DNA from 2 places in the Dellaglioa algida genome. Region 1 is predicted to be linked to the other one. Evidence: riboswitches for the same ligand, from Rfam matches in the RefSeq annotation. Region 1 holds a riboswitch; the other holds the start of a gene.
What was found. A riboswitch is a leader RNA that binds a small molecule or an ion and turns the genes downstream of it on or off. The one in region 1 is predicted to bind thiamine pyrophosphate.

Region 1 (8,534 bases):
TTGCTTGAAGGAAACGAAAGTAACGCCTTTAACTTAGGTTCATCTAACGGATTCTCAAACAAAGAAATCTTAGAAGCAGCTCGTCGTGCAACAGGTAAAGAAATTCCTGCTGAAATTGCACCAAGACGTGCAGGTGATCCTTCAACATTAATTGCCGCTAGTGGTAAAGCACGTGAAGTTCTTGGTTGGACACCTAAGTATGAAAATATGGAAGACATTATTAAAACGGCATGGACTTTTGAACAGTCACATCCAAATGGTTTCTCAAAATAAATATATAGCGACGATAGAGCAAGAGACTTGCTCTATTTTTTTGTTAATTTTTTCTTAGAAAAAATGTGTTAAGCTATTTTTGTGCTAAAATATGAACAAAGCAGAAATAAAGGAAGATATGAATGAAAATTTTAGCAATTGATACATCGAACATACCACTCAGTGTCGCTGTTCTAGAAGACAAGACGCTATTGGCAACTATGACAACAAATATTAAAAAAAATCATAGCATTACACTGATGCCAGCAATCGCTGATGTCATGAAATTAGCCGGCGTAAAACCTGCTGAATTAGATAGAATTATTGTTGCGCAGGGACCAGGGTCTTTTACAGGCCTTAGAATTGGCGTTGCAACTGCCAAAACACTCGCGTTTACATTAGATTGTGAATTAGTCGGTGTTTCTAGTTTGGAACTATTGGCTGCAGGTATTTCAGATGACAAAACCGATATCGTACCGTTATTTGATGCCCGCAGAAATCATGTTTTTTCCGGCTTATATAGAAATAGTAATGAACTGATAAATGAGTTGCCAGATCAACACCGAGACCTTGTGGCATGGCTTACTGAATTAAAAGAACGTAACCAATCACAAATTTTTGTTGGAACTGATGTTGATTTATTTAAGCCCCAAATTATCGATATTTTGGGCGAACAGGCACATTTCCCGGCTCCCTTTTTAAACGTCCCACAGGCCTTTATTTTGGGGCTAATTGGTAAAGATAAAGAGCCTGTTGAACAGGAAACGTTTATTCCAAATTACCTACGTTTAACGCAGGCAGAATCCCAGTGGCTAGAAACTCATTCAGATAAGGATCATAATACCTATGTTGAAAAAATTTAAAGCACGAGTGAAACAAATCATCCCAGATTTTAGGATAGATGAACCCGCGAGAACATTAGTTTTTCAAAATCATCGTATTCAAATTAGAAATGAAACTTATTTTATGACACGTGCTGTTGTTCCTGATATTCCTGAACTACTTGAAATTGAGAAGGCAGTTTATGATGGTAAATCACCATGGAGTGCTAAAATATTCGAAGGCGAGATTTGTCAAAAAGGGAGAACCTTGTATCTTGTCCTACGTAAAGAAGATAAAATGTTAGGGTTTATTGGCTGCTCAACGGATGCATTAACTGGGGATGTTCACATTACGAACATTGCCGTTCTGCCAGAATGTCAGGGTAGAGGGATGGGTAATTTTCTAGTTACGGCAATCACGAAGCGAGCTCGATTAATGAAATTTAAAACAGTTAGTCTAGAAGTCCGTCGTGATAATCAGGCCGCATTGAACTTGTATCACCAACTGGGATTTAACAAAGTTGGTATTCAAGAGAATTATTATGTTGAAGATGGCCAAGATGCCGTTGATATGTTACTTAAATTAAGATAGTAAATATAAAGTCAGTAGGAAGGAGTCCCGATGAGCGCAGAGAAAAAAAATTTAATTTTAGCATTTGAATCAAGTTGTGATGAAACTAGCGTTGCGGTGGTTGAAGATGGACATATTATACTGTCGAACATTGTTGCTACACAGGTTAATAGTCATAAACGATTTGGCGGTGTGGTACCTGAAGTCGCTAGTCGCCACCATATTGAGCAAATTACGAGTTGCGTTCAAGATGCAATGACGGAAGCCAACGTTAGCTATGACGATCTAGATGCAGTTGCAGTTACTTATGGACCTGGATTAGTGGGTGCATTATTAGTTGGTGTATCTGCAGCAAAGGCAATTGCTTTTGCCCATGAATTACCATTAATACCAGTTAATCATATGGCCGGACATATCTTTGCGGCGCGTTATGAATCAGAGATAAGCTACCCTTCAATGGCGCTACTTGTTTCGGGTGGACATACAGAACTCGTTTATATGCCAGAAGAAGGTCAATTTGAAATTATCGGTGAGACGCGTGATGACGCTGCCGGTGAAGCTTACGATAAAGTAGGACGTGTTCTTGGGATGACTTATCCATCAGGAAAAGAAATTGATGAACTTGCGCATACAGGGAAGGATACTTTTAATTTCCCTCGTGCAATGATTAAGGATGATAACTATGACTTTAGCTTTAGTGGCTTGAAGAGTGCCTTTATCAATACCGTTCATCATGCAGATCAACTAGGTGAAACGTTGGATCGTGCCGATTTAGCAACGAGTTTCCAACAAAGTGTAGTTGACGTGCTTGCTGAAAAGACGCTTCGCGCATGTCATGAATATGATATTAAGCAATTAATTCTAGCTGGTGGTGTAGCCGCAAATAAAGGGCTACGCGCTAGACTTGAAGCTGACATGGAAAAAATGGATACTGTTGAATTTATTAAAGCACCCATTAAATTATGTGGTGATAACGCTGCTATGATTGGTGCCGCAGGTTATGTTGAATTTCTAAAAGGGCAACGTGCTGGTTTAGATTTGAATGCGGATCCTAGTTTAGAATTTGATTGGATTGCTTAACTATCAATATGAAAATAGAGTTCTAGAATGATATTTGATGTGAGGTTAACATCGAGGGTCATTCTAGAACTCTATTTTTTTACTTTCAGTTTAACGTATTTTTTTAAGGTATCGCTTAGGTAAAATAAATTGTGACAAGTAAACAAATAAACTCAATCCGATTAAGAGTACAATTGTTGTCCCCAGGATGAAATCGAATGGTTGCAGTTGGTAGTAAGCGAAAATACCAACTAGCCACCAAAAAATATTTAACCAATAAGGTAACGATTGCTTCATAACGAAATAACTAACAAATACAATTGCATACAGTGGTGTGAAGACGGATGCGATAAAATATAAGAATGTTTGATAGTTATCAATTGGGACTATCCATGCGATGATTAAACCAAGTACCACGATAACAGGACTAATTAATTTCATATTTTTGAATGGATGAATATTTTGAATATTAATTGTGGCTGAGAGGACATCTAAAAAAGTTGTCGTTACAGTTGAAAAAATAATGATGAATAAGGCAATAATACCTAAACCAGAAGTGACTAAGAATGATGTGAAATCAGTATAGCCAGTTCTAGTTGTTAAAAATAAGCCAATTGTAAACATGATAAAACTACCGATAAAGTAGCCCATGGAACTGATTGCGGACATCGCGATTGGACGAGTTGTTGATTTTGTGTAATCACCAATCAGTGGTAACCAAGACAATGCCATAGTAATATTTAGTTCAACGGCTGAACCAAACGTCATCGTAGTAAGATTTGGCGTATGTGAAATGGGCGTTTTAAAAATTAAAAAAATCATGATGATTGAGCCAATAACTAACAGACTAACAATAACTAAATTAATCTGATATAAGTGAGATATGTCAACTAAAAGCCAAATGATAATTAAAATTGCCATAATGATGCCCATAATAATTGAATTTTTAAAATTAAATAAGGAACTTGACACACCATTCATTGCGGAAATAGCGTTAACAATCATAACTGCCGTCCAACCAATTAATTGAACTAAGTTGATCAGTGAGAATAAAATAACGCCGGTTGAACCGAAAGTAGATTTTGTTGATTGAATAGCCGTCTGATGTTTCTTAGCGCCAATATAACCGGCAGGTAATAAAAAGAGACCGCACCCAATTAAATGCCCCATTAAAATAGCAAGGAGTCCTTTGGAAAACCCGAGTGGTACTAGCAACATTCCAGTCATAATTTCAGCGATTGAAATAGCTGCACCCAGCCAAATTAAAAATTGGCCATGTAGTGCTTTAGATTCAGACATCTTAGGCGTCCCCCAATTGGAAATAACGATTAATGGATTGCACCGTTTGTTTAATATTGGTACTTTGGGAAATTAATGAGATAACGGCAACGCCTGAAACAGTTGTCTTGGCTAAATCGGCTAAATTAGTCTCTGAAATACCGCCAATGGCAACAATCGGGTGATCACTGATAGCCAGTAATTGAGAAAGTCCGGCAATTCCGAGTGGGGCGGTGGCATCCGGTTTAGAACTTGTAGGAAAAATTGGGCCACTGCCAATATAATCAACAGCTGATAATTGATTTGCTACATTAATTTGATCAAGCGTCTGGCAAGAGAGTCCAATACTTAATTGACCTGCTGCTTGTTGAATGACATCTGTAATTCGTTGATCTGTTTGACCAACGTGAATACCGTCTGCGTGAATGTCGAGTGCTAGAGAAAGGTCATCGTCAATGAAAAATGGGACATTGTATGCTGCACATAAATTTTGACAGCTGATTGCAAGTGCCTTTTTCTGCGTTTTATTTAACGGATTTAATGGATTTTTTTCTCTGAATTGAAAGCAAGAAATACCGGCTTTTAACGCTTTTTCTAATACAGGTAGTAATTGATTGTCGGGAACGTCTTGTGTTCCTGCAATAAAGTAACTTGCTAACCACGTTTGGTTAAAGTTTTGCATTTTTTGCGACCTCTCGATATGCCCAATGGTTTAGGGGACCATGACCGTGGCCAACAATAATACCATCGGCAATTGTCGCTTCAACATATTTTTTGGCTGTTATAATAGCCGTTTCAACGTCCGCTCCCTTGGCTAACTCAGCGGCGATACATGCTGATAGCGTATCTCCGGTACCATGAGTTCGGATTGTATCAATGCGTTTTGAAGATAACCAAAATGAATGGCCATTTTCTAGTAAGACAAAGTCACTCGCAGTGTTTGCAGAATTCTGATGACCACCTTTAATAATGACATTTTTTGCACCTAAAGCCTTCATTTTTTTACCGGCCATAATCATATCTTCCTTGGAGTTAATCGTTAGACCTGTGAGTACTTCAGCTTCAGGAATATTTGGCGTCACCACTGTAGCCAGTGGAACCAAATTTTCTTTAATTGTGATGACGGCATCTTCGGTCAGAAGCGTTGCTCCACCTTTTGCGACCATGACGGGATCAACAATTAACGGACCAAAGTCGTATTTCTTTAGGTTTTCTACGACAATAGAAACGTGCTCTGAATCGGCTAGCATTCCTGTTTTGCACGCTTTAATAGCTAAATCATCTGCGATTGATGTGAATTGTTCATTAATAATCTTAGCGGGTAGTGGAAGGCTATCTTGAACGCCTATTGTATTTTGTGCCGTAATTGCGACAAGAACAGTGGCAGCGTACACGTGGCGTTCTTGCATTGTTTTCAAATCAGCTTGCATACCAGCACCACCGCTGCTATCTGATCCAGCAATTGAAAGTGCTTGTGGAAAATCAGTCATTATATTTAGTCCTCCATAGTTATTTGGTCGGCAATTTCTTTTGTTGTCACCAAATGTAATTTGTCTAGTAAGGCGACAATAAAGCTACCTGGTTTTTCATCTACCAATTCATTTGCGACGATTTCACCAGTTGTCGCAAAAATAAGACAAGCCATTCTTGCTGCTTCAAAGTAATTATCTTTAGAAACTGCTGCAAATGCGGCAATTAAACTTGAAAGCATGTCACCTGAACCTACGTGAATCTGGAAAAGGGGCGTGCCGTGAGTCACCGTTGTGTCATGCGTTCCATCAGAGATATAATCGGTTGGACCGCTCAAAACAACCGTACAGTTGTAACGTTGCGCGACTTTTTTTGCGACTTCTGCCAAATCAGCGGACCCATCACCAGCATCAATTCCTTTGGCCTGCCATTTGATACCGGCAAGTGCGGCTATCTCACCAGCATTACCACGAATAAAGTCAAAATGGATATGGTCTAATAAATTAGTGACCACTTTTTGGCGGTAAGGCATTGCCACGGCAACGGGATCTAGTACAAGTGGGATATTTAAGTCATTGGCAAGTTGACCGACTTTTTCAATGTAGGGGAGCTCATCACTTCTGAATGAGCCCATATTAATTGCGGCACCGGAAGAAATCTGAAGCATTTCGCTCGCTTCTTCAATTGCGCTGGGCATAATGGGCGAAGCACCAATTGAGTTAAGCCCGTTGGCAACGTCTTGAACAGTGATGTAATTTGAAATATTAAATATAACCGGATTTTCTGAACGGATTCTATCGAGTAATTCTAATTGCATGGTTTCTCCTCTTAAGTACACAAAAACCCCACTCCTTAACAAAAAAATCGTAGAGTGGGGTCCTTCTTCACACTTTCCTACGCAAGTTTTGACTTACAGGTTCGAAGGGATTAAGCCGCAAAAGCTTATCTCAGTTCTTCTAAAGAACACCCCTAGTGTACTTATATTAAATTTTTAGTTTACAAGAAAAGAATAGGCTTTCATTGCTTGAATGTCAACAAATAACAAAAAAGAAGCGAGTCTATTCAAGAGCTAGACTTGCTTCTTCCCAATTGCTTTCTGCAGTTTCAATTGCAATTTGAACGGTTTGTAAATCAGTTTGAAGTTCTTGAAGTTTATCAGCATTACTGAAAATATCAGGCTGTGACATTTTTTCTTCAAGTTTCGTTTTCTGAGTTTCCAAAGCGGTCAGTTCAGTCTCTAAACGATCAATTTCACGTGTTAACTTACGTTGTTCTTTTTGAGTCTCTTTATTTTGTTGGTAATTAGTTGTAACTTTGGCTTCAGGAAGTGTGGTCGTTGAAGCAAGTTCAAGGGCTAGTTTTTCAGCTTCAATTGCTTCCAGTTCTTCTTTTTTATCCACGAAGTAATCGTAATCGCCCATGTAGTAAGTTGAACCCTCTCTAGAGACTTCAATAATACTTTCAGCTACTTTATTAATAAAATAACGATCATGTGAAACGAGTAAGACTGTTCCGTCAAAGTTATTAATCGCTTTTTCGAGAACTTCTTTACTATCAATATCCAAATGGTTAGTTGGTTCATCAAAAATTAAGAAATTATCTTTGTTCATCGCAAGCTTAGTTAAGGCTAAACGTGCTTTTTCACCACCACTCAGGTTAGAAACACGTTTCAAAACGTCATCCCCGGAAAACAAGAAACTGCCTAGTAATGAACGAATATCTGTTTCGGGAGTTGAGGGATGGTCATTCCACAATTCGTCTAAAACAGTATTTTTATCCGTTAATTGGTTTTGTTCCTGATCATAGTAACCGATATGAACGTTAGTACCAAGAAAAGCTTCACCACGAATAAAGGGAATTTGGCCTAAGACGCTCTTAAGTAGGGTAGATTTACCAACACCATTTGGTCCAACAATAGCTTGAACCTGATGTTTATGTAAGTCGATCGAAACGGGCTCGGATAACACTTGATTATCATAACCAACGGCTGCATTAGAGACGGTTAAAACAATATTGCCACTCTCATCTGCGGATTTGAAACTGAAACGCGGCGCCTTTTCATCACCTTCAGGACGGCCTACTTTATCCATTTTTTCAAGTTGTTTACGGCGACTTTGTGCTCGCTTAGTTGTTGAAGCACGCACAATATTTTTATTAACAAAGTCTTCAAGTTTTTCAATCTTATCTTGTTGTTTTTCAAAAACTTTCCATTCTTGTTTCAAATTTGCTTCTTTTTTAATAATGAACTGTGAGTAGTTACCGTTGTAATGTGTGGTTTCATTGTGGCTCATATCGTAAACCTCTGTCACAATTTTATCTAGGAAATAGCGATCATGAGAAACAATGAGAAGGGCGCCTGTATAGGTTTTTAAATAACCTTCTAACCAAGTTAACGTTTCGATATCCAAGTGGTTAGTGGGTTCATCTAAAATAAGTAAATCGCGTTTTTCTAGAAGTAGTTTGGCTAAGGCAAGACGTGTTTTTTGACCACCGGAAAGGGTTCTGATGTCGCGTCCAAAATCCTCTTCAAAAAATCTAAAACCATGTAAAACGGAACGGATTTCAGATTCATAACCGTAACCATTTTGTTCACTAAAATCATGTGAAAGTTGGTCGTACGTTGTTAATAGTTTTTCGAATTTTTCAGAATCTTCTGTATTTTCCGGGTCGGCAATTTGAGCTTCAAGTGTATGAATTTGAACTTCCATTTTCTTTAAGTAGTCAAAAACGTGACTCATTTCTTCCCAGACTGAGCGTTCTGAAGAAACAGTTGTTGTTTGGGCCAAGTAACCAATAGTCATCCCTTTATGTTTAATGATTTGACCGGCATCAGTCACTTCTTGATCAATAATCATTTTAATTAACGTAGATTTTCCGGCGCCGTTTCGACCAACTAAGGCAATCCTGGCGTCATCCTTGATATCCATATTGGCATTTTCAAATAAAACATCTGCACCAAAATATCGAGCTGCTTGTTGTACTTGTAACAAAATCAAAATAATTCCACCTTTCTTTTAGAGTAGTGCTTGAATCGTTAACACTAAACTGTTCATGAGAATATGTGCGACCATGGACGTTTTAAT
Region 2 (8,534 bases), on a different contig from region 1:
GATTTGATAGTTTGAATTTGTATCCTAATATTTTAAAAAATAAGATTCAAGATGAAGAACCGATACAATATGATTCATTCGATAATGCGTTCATCGATTTAAATGCCGATCGAATTCAAGGTTTGTTAATTGATGATGTTTATGCAAATTATTTCATTGAACATCAGACAAACTCAAATTCATATCGTGTAATTGATGGTAAGTTTAAGACTGAAGATTTCGCCGTGGGTTTAAGAAAATCTGATGTTACAATGAAGTTGAAGATTAATAAAGCAATAACTGAATTACAAAACGAAGGTTATCTTAAAAAGCTGAATCATAAATGGTTCGGTGAGGATACAACTGTTCGGAATAATTAAACCCGGAGGAACCAAATGACATACGTAAACATTGGTGTGCTACTTATTTTTGTATTAAACTTGCTAGCAGCAATTATGACTGTATTTAGAGAAAGACGGGATATTGCTGCAACATGGGCATGGCTTCTCGTTTTGATTGGTGTACCCATATTTGGATTTTTAATTTATCTTTTTTTTGGTAAGAAGATTTCTAGGGAAAAGATTTTTGATATTAAAACGCAAGATCGTATGGGCGTCGATCAATTAGTTAGTCAACAAAAAAAAGAATGGGCCAGAGGCGAGTTAACAACAAGTGGCGAGTTTACCGATGATGTAAATGAAATCATGCACATGTTTCTAGAGATAGAAAAATCGATTTTGACAAAAAAGAACGACGTGCAAATATTTACTGACGGACATGACAAATTTAAGTCCTTATTTGATGATATCCGAAAGGCCAAACATCATATTCATGTTGAATACTATACGTTTGAGGACGGACGAGTAGGCAACGAATTACTAACATTACTCGAAACTAAAGTTAGTGAAGGACTTGAAGTTAGAATTATTTACGATGCCCTAGGATCGAAAGGGACAACTAGAAAATTTTTTAGACGGTTCGAAAAATTGGGTGGTAAGGCGGAAGCGTTCTTTGGATCGCATTTTTCATTCTCAGATCTTCGATTAAACTTTAGAGACCATAGAAAAATCGTCGTTATTGATGGCGAAATTGGGTACATTGGTGGATTTAACGTAGGGGATCAATACTTAGGCGAGAGTGAAAAATTTGGTCACTGGCGAGATACACATATTCGTATCTTTGGAAACTCAGTTGGTTCACTACAAAGTCGATTTATTATGGATTGGAATGCAACTGCAGGAAATAATCAGATTAACTATCAGTCGGATTATTTCCCTCAGACGGAATCTAAGGGTAACGTCAATATGCAAATTGTATCGAGTGGTCCTGATTCAGAAATTGAACAAATAAAAAAGGGTTATATCAAATTAATTAATTCCGCAAAAAAATATATTTATATACAAACGCCATATCTTATTCCCGATGATTCCGTGATGGAAGCCTTAGACATCGCCGTATCGTCAGGTGTGCAAGTGAGAATTATGATTCCGTCAATGCCAGATCATGCTTTTGTTTATCGCGCCACGCAATATTATGCGAAAGACTTAACTAATATTGGAGCAGAACTTTACCAATATAATGATGGGTTCTTACACGCTAAAACGGTTGTGATAGACGATATGGTTGCATCCGTTGGATCCGCTAATTTTGATTTTAGAAGCTTTAAGTTAAATTTTGAAGCAAATGCATTTATCTATGACGCGGCAGTTGCGGTATCACTCAAAAATATTTTTGAAACGGATATGAAACAAAGTAATTTATTAACGAAAAAGTATTTCCATGATCAATCTCATTGGTTAAAGTTTAAACAACAATTTTCAAGACTTCTTTCACCTATACTATAGCAATTGAAAACGCTTGACGTTTCTTTGGTTGTATGCGATATTAGTCGGTGGAGACCAACACAAAGGGGAGCCGATATCTGGCTGAGAGTGAAGAAATTCAGACCCTTGGAACCTGTTTGTTAATGCAAACGTAGGAATTGTGTGTAGAAGATTAACACCTTCTTTGTGCTTGGTTTACTAAGTCAAAGGAGGTTTTTTTGTTGGAAAGAAAAAAATTATTAATTCTGTTAGAAGGGGTCGTTATGGCCGCTTTAGCAATGGCTCTATCATTTGTACCTAACCCACCGAACGTGGATATTGCATTGGGTATTTTGCCCATTGTCGTGTATAGCTTAAGACGTGGGTTGAAAATGGGGTTAATTATTGGATTGCTTTATGGTATCTTACCGATACTAATTGGAACGGCTTATGTTTTAACGCCGGTCCAAGCTATTCTAGAATATCCCGTTGCTAATGTTGTATTGGGCTTTTCTGGCCTGTTCTCTGGGCATTTTTTGAATCAGTTACGTTCTAAAAATACGAATGGTGCTATCCAATCATTGACGTTGGCGATTTTACTGGCCGTCTTCTTGAAATATCTTGCTCATTTCATGGCTGGTATCATATTTTGGTCGAAGTATGTTCAGTGGGGTCTTTCACCAGTCGTTTATTCCGCCGTCATTAATGGTGGTAGTATGCTTATCAATATGATTATTGCTACACTAATACTGAATATTATGCTTAAAAAAAATCCGGGAATTTTTCTCGCTGAATAAAATATATAAATTAAGACGGCTGATTCTAGCCGTTTTTTTGTATAAAAAAAGAGCCACACCCAGTTAGGATATGACTCTTTAAATTAAGCGATTGACATAACTGCGGTTAAAACAACGCCACCGATTGTTACGAGAATCATTAACCAAACAACAACCATTGTAATCTTTTGGAATGTAGATTTCTGTTTTTTCATATTTTATCCAACCTCTCAAATCTAATAGTGTAACTATAACTTTTTTAATAACGATATGTCAACTTAAAAGTAGTCATTTTTCTTTAAATAATAGGCAGTTAATAAACAGATAATTAAGGTTAACAATTGTAGCCACCAGAATGAAAAGGGCATATTTACCCCGGGAAGTGGAACGTTCATACCATACATTCCACCAATAATAGTTGGAATGGTTAAAATAATAGTCATGGATGTTAAAACCTTCATAATAATATTTAGATTATTTGAGATGACCGATGAAACCATCTCTCCATAATTATCTAAAATTTTAGTTTGAATCATTGTCATGGTCTCTGCTTGTTGATTTTCAATTAATACATCCGTCAATAAGTCATCAATCTTTTTTTGCTTAAAATGTTCATTGGAATCAGCCATGGATTGTAGAACTGGATTATTTTTTTTCAGTGCGGCATCAAAATAGACCAGACTTTTTTGCATGGACATCATTTGGTAGTACTGCTCATTTTTGGTCGCCTTGGCAAGAGATTTTTCTAAATTTTCAGTTTCTTGAATGATTGTATTAAGGGCAAATACAAAATTTTGTGATAAATACCAAAGTAATTTTAATGTAAATTGATCGGGTGTAGTTGTTTTAATTTTATGAACTGGGCTATCTGAGATAAAGTCATTGATAAAGTCAGGAGTACTATTTGACACAGTAATAATCGCATCTCCTGCCAGAATGATTGAGAAGGGGAAAGTTTGGTATTCAAGGTAGCCCAATGAATTTCTAATTCGATGAGGGTATTGCATTAATACTAAATCAGGGACAGCGTTTTGAGATAGGCCTTCCGTTCGAGAGTTTTCTTGATCATCTAATACGGCAGTTATGTAATCCCTGGGGATAGCATATTTACCGACAAGTTCATCAACTTCATCTACAGAGGGTGCCGTGACGTTAATCCAACATAAATCACCATATTCAGTTATTTTTTCAATTTTTCCGGTTTCAGTTGACGCGTAATATTCTATCAAATTTTAAAACTCCTTTATTCATATATCATGATACCCAGTATACCAAATTTTTTAAGCTTTCGTTAATTCAGACATCTAGTTGTTAAGATTAACTCAAATACGCTATAATGATAAACATAACTGTAAGCAAAATTGAAATTTGTTGTAGAAACATCTATAATATAAGACATTGATTTTATGAAAATGAGGGATGAAAATTATGTGTGGATTTGCAGGCGTATTGAGTAACAGACAAAAAAATACAGACAATGATTACGATAAAATTGTTCATAATATGACGAAGATGCTCGTTCATCGTGGACCTGATGATTCAGGATATTTTAATGATGATGATATCACAATGGGTTTTAGAAGATTAAGTATAATTGATTTGGAAGGTGGGCACCAACCCCTTTCATATGAAAATGAACGTTATTGGTTAACGTTTAATGGTGAAATTTATAATTACATCGAACTACGTGAATCGTTAATTGCCGATGGTTACGAATTTAAAACAGATTCTGATTCAGAAGTAATTCTTGGTATGTATGCTAAATATGGCGCAGAAGCGGTTAAACAATTCCGAGGTATGTTCGGATTTGTTATTTGGGATACACAAGAAAAGACACTTTTTGCCGCACGTGATCAATTTGGAATCAAGCCTTTCTATTACGCTACAGCTGATGATCAATTCTATTATGGGTCTGAAAGTAAGGCAATCTATAAGGTTTTGAAGAATAAAACGTTTGATAAGGACGCGCTTCAAGATTATATGACATTCCAATTTGTGCCGGAACCAGAGACGTTAACTAAAGAAATTAATATGTTACAACCTGGACATTATTTAACTAAAAAAATGGGTGAAGAACCTGTTATCACACAATATTTTTCTGCTGAATTTCATCCAGTGGTTCGTCCTGAAGAAACGTACATTAAACGCATTAAGGATGTCTTAATTGACTCCGTTGAAAAACATATGCGTGCTGATGTTCCCGTGGGTTCATTCTTGTCAGGTGGGATTGATTCATCTATTATTGTGGCCATTGCCAGAGAATTGAATCCAAAATTGGAAACAATTTCGGTTGGATTTGAACGTGAAGGTTACAGCGAGCTAGACGTCGCTCAAGAAACTGCAGAAAAACTGAATGTTGCTAACTTTAGTTCCGTTATTACGGCTGAGGCATTCATGAAGGCATTCCCACATTTTATCTGGAATATGGACGATCCCTTGGCTGATCCGGCTGCTGTGCCTCAATATTTCCTTGCCAAAGAAGCTAGAACGCGAGTTAAAGTTGCTTTGACAGGAGAAGGCGCTGATGAATTATTTGGCGGGTATACAATTTATCATGAACCCGAATCATTAAAGGGATTCAAATATACGAAACCTATTAATGGCGCATTAAATAAGATTGCCCAGATGATGCCAAAAGGTATGCGTGGTCAAAGTTTCCTTCTTAGAGGAACAACACCAATGGAAGACCGCTATGTTGGTAATGCCTTTATCTTTAACGAAAAAGAGAAGCAAGCGTTCTTTAAAGATTATAATAAGGAACATCCATTCCAAAGTATTACGGGTCAATATTATGATGCATCAAAAGATTACAACAAAATTGATCAAATGCAGTTTATTGATATGCATACATGGCTAAATGGTGATTTATTGCATAATGCCGATCGAACAACAATGGCACATAGTATTGAATTAAGAACACCATTCTTGGATAAAGAAGTTTTTGCGGTTGCTTCTGAAGTACCTGCTAATCTAAGAATTGCGCATGGAACAACTAAATACATCTTACGTAAAGCAGCTGAAGGTATTGTTCCTGATCATGTTTTAAATCGTAAAAAATTAGGTTTTCCTGTGCCAATTCGTTTCTGGTTGAAAGATGAAATGTATGATTGGGCTAAACAAATCATTAATGATTCTCAAACCGAAGAATTCTTTAATAAGCAATATTTCTTAGATTTGTTAGATGAACATCGTGATGGTATTCGTGATAACTCTAGAAAAATATGGACGGTTCTTACATTTATGGTATGGCATCGCATTTATGTTGAAAGTGATATGCTAGTAGATAGTGAGACAGTGACAGCAAGAGCGAAATAATAAATAGTGGGAGTTCAAAATAATGACAATTATGGTCCAGAAATTTGGTGGCACCTCAGTTCAAGACGATGAGTCAAGACGAGCAGCCTTGAAACATGTAAAGTACTCAGTTGATAAGGGGTATCAGGTTGTTGTCGTTGTATCTGCGATTGGCCGACAAGGGGCTCCTTATGCAACTGATTCATTATTAGGACTTGTCGATGGGGAACAGTCATTACTTTCGAATAGGGAGTTGGATATGATTGTTTCAGTTGGCGAAACTATTTCTGCCGCAGTTTTTTCTGAATTGTTGAACAAAGAAGGAATTAATGCTGCCGCTCTAACTGGTCAAGATGCCGGTGTTGAAACGAATGATGAATTTCAAAATGCTAAAGTCGTTAATATTAATACCGACTTAATTTATGAAGCATTCAATACAGCCGACGTTTTAGTGGTAACGGGTTTTCAAGGTGCAACTAGTCAAGGCCAAACGACGACTATTGGACGTGGTGGGAGCGATACAACTGCGGCATTACTTGGCGCGGCGCTGGATGCTGAACGTGTTGATATTTTTACCGATGTTTCGGGAATGATGACTGCTGATCCGAGATTAGTAACAAAAGCCAAATTTCTCGAGACAGTTAGCTATGAAGAAGTTGCAAATATGGCCCATGAGGGTGCGAAAGTTATCCATCCGCGTGCCGTAGAGATCGCCCAACAAGCGCATGTACCCGTTCGAATTCGGTCAACTTGGCAAGGACCCGAAGAGCTGGGCACCCTTGTAACGGATCGTAATTTAGGTGTGAAACATTATCGTAGCGTAACCGGTATTGCACACGTGACGGGTCTCACTCAATTCACAATTAAAACGAATAATCATACAGCTAAGGATGTTTTTAATTTGATGGCGGATAGTCAATTGAGCGTTGATTTTATTAACATTTCACCCGGTAAAGTTATTTTTAATTTACTCAGTGATGATGTGGATAAGGCAAAACGACTCTTATCGGAAGCAAAAATTGATGTCTCAATTCTTGCAAATTGTGCTAAAGTTTCAATTGTAGGTGCAGGTATGACAGGTACACCAGGCGTAACATCAAAAATTGTGACGGCATTGGCTGAAAATGATATTAATATTCTACAAACGACTGATAGTTATACAACAATTTGGATTTTAGTTCAGCAAGATGATTTGAAAACCGCCGTTAATGCACTGCATGAGGTCTTTTTAAACAATATCTAAAGGGAGTAGTTTATGAAACTCTTTACATTTTTCGGAACTTGGGTTGGGTCAATAATTTTGGTAGTTGGATTTGTTTTGATTTTAACGTTATTAAAACGAATTTTACGTAAACATTGGCCAAAGTGGCTACAAGTTGTTGATTTTCTACCGCCATTACTACTCTTGTTAACGCATATTTTATCGTTGCATGGCTTTGGATTAACCGTTGCGCCATTTTTAATATTGGCATGGTGCTTAATTGGAATTGCCAGTGCGCTTATGTACGCTTATCGAGATGGCGAATTAATTTACGCAAAGTTTTTCAAGACAATTTGGAAAATAACTGATATTTATATGATTATTTGGTATTTAATTATTTTAATTTTGTTATTATTTTAATTAAACGCTCCTATATTCGAGTAATTACTTACGCAAAAATCACTTGACCCGAAAGGGTTAAGTGATTTTTTGTATTTAACGATATAAAAATATAAGATTGTGAAATTGAGTGGTGGAATGTGGGGCATTGTGGTAAAATTTAAATAGTTACTACGAAAGGGGGCGTACACTAATGTTTATGGGTGAATTTAAACATACTTTAGATACCAAGGGTAGATTGATTATTCCGGCTAAATTTCGTGAAGAATTAGGCGATAAATTTGTTATTACTCGTGGTATGGATGGATGTTTATTCGGCTACACGCAAACAGAGTGGGCGCTTCTAGAAGATAATTTAAAAACGCTTCCATTGACGAAAAAAGATTCTCGTGCTTTTGTCAGATTCTTATATTCAGCAGCTACAGAATGCGAATTTGATAAACAAGGGCGTATTAATATTCCAGCTTCTTTAAGGGAACATGCTGACTTAGAAAAAAAGTGTGTCCTAGTCGGCGTTTCGAATCGTTTTGAGGTCTGGAGTGAGGATCGTTGGAATAGTTTTACGGAAAGTGCATCAGAGAATTTTGACGAAATTGCAGAAAATATGGTTGATTTTGGATTTTAAATAAAACGTATGAAGGGAGACAAAACCATGACAACATTTGAGCATGAAACAGTATTATTAAATGAGGCAGTGGACGGGTTAGCAATTAAACCGGATGGTGTATATGTTGACTGTACCTTGGGTGGTGGCGGCCATAGTGCCTTAATCCTGTCTCAATTAAGTGCGGAAGGGCATCTATATGCCTTTGATCAAGATCAAACCGCAATTACGTATAATGAAGAACATTTAAAAGAATACATAGAAAACGGACAAGTTACATTTATTAAACGTAACTTTAAAGATTTAAAAGTTGCCCTACTAGAACTTGGCGTAACAACAGTAGATGGCGTACTTTATGATTTAGGGGTATCATCCCCACAATTTGATGTCGCGGAACGGGGATTTAGTTATCAACATGATGCGCCTTTAGATATGCGAATGGATTTAAGTGCAGAATTAACGGCTAAAGAAATTGTAAA

Region 2: linked by a shared signal. The riboswitch ahead of thiT (energy-coupled thiamine transporter ThiT) and the one ahead of thiM (hydroxyethylthiazole kinase) in region 1 are both predicted to bind thiamine pyrophosphate.

What each region holds. Positions count from the first base shown of each region.
Region 1 covers NZ_JANXLE010000005.1:101,745-110,278, forward strand. The annotation lists gene galE (UDP-glucose 4-epimerase GalE) at 1-273, shown strand, start outside; gene tsaB (tRNA (adenosine(37)-N6)-threonylcarbamoyltransferase complex dimerization subunit type 1 TsaB) at 396-1,115, shown strand; gene rimI (ribosomal protein S18-alanine N-acetyltransferase) at 1,099-1,665, shown strand; gene tsaD (tRNA (adenosine(37)-N6)-threonylcarbamoyltransferase complex transferase subunit TsaD) at 1,696-2,724, shown strand; gene cytX (putative hydroxymethylpyrimidine transporter CytX) at 2,815-4,002, opposite strand; gene thiE (thiamine phosphate synthase) at 4,004-4,663, opposite strand; gene thiD (bifunctional hydroxymethylpyrimidine kinase/phosphomethylpyrimidine kinase) at 4,650-5,471, opposite strand; gene thiM (hydroxyethylthiazole kinase) at 5,477-6,268, opposite strand; TPP riboswitch at 6,326-6,432, opposite strand; gene N0K73_RS05675 (ABC-F family ATP-binding cassette domain-containing protein) at 6,510-8,447, opposite strand; gene N0K73_RS05680 (CPBP family intramembrane glutamic endopeptidase) at 8,466-8,534, opposite strand, start outside.
Region 2 covers NZ_JANXLE010000002.1:259,641-268,174, reverse strand. The annotation lists gene N0K73_RS03045 (amino acid ABC transporter substrate-binding protein) at 1-359, shown strand, start outside; gene cls (cardiolipin synthase) at 375-1,823, shown strand; TPP riboswitch at 1,877-1,977, shown strand; gene thiT (energy-coupled thiamine transporter ThiT) at 2,024-2,578, shown strand; gene N0K73_RS03030 (DUF4044 domain-containing protein) at 2,662-2,772, opposite strand; gene N0K73_RS03025 (magnesium transporter CorA family protein) at 2,836-3,786, opposite strand; gene asnB (asparagine synthase (glutamine-hydrolyzing)) at 3,986-5,872, shown strand; gene dapG (aspartate kinase) at 5,895-7,094, shown strand; gene N0K73_RS03010 (DUF3397 family protein) at 7,107-7,472, shown strand; gene mraZ (division/cell wall cluster transcriptional repressor MraZ) at 7,645-8,076, shown strand; gene rsmH (16S rRNA (cytosine(1402)-N(4))-methyltransferase RsmH) at 8,104-8,534, shown strand, end outside.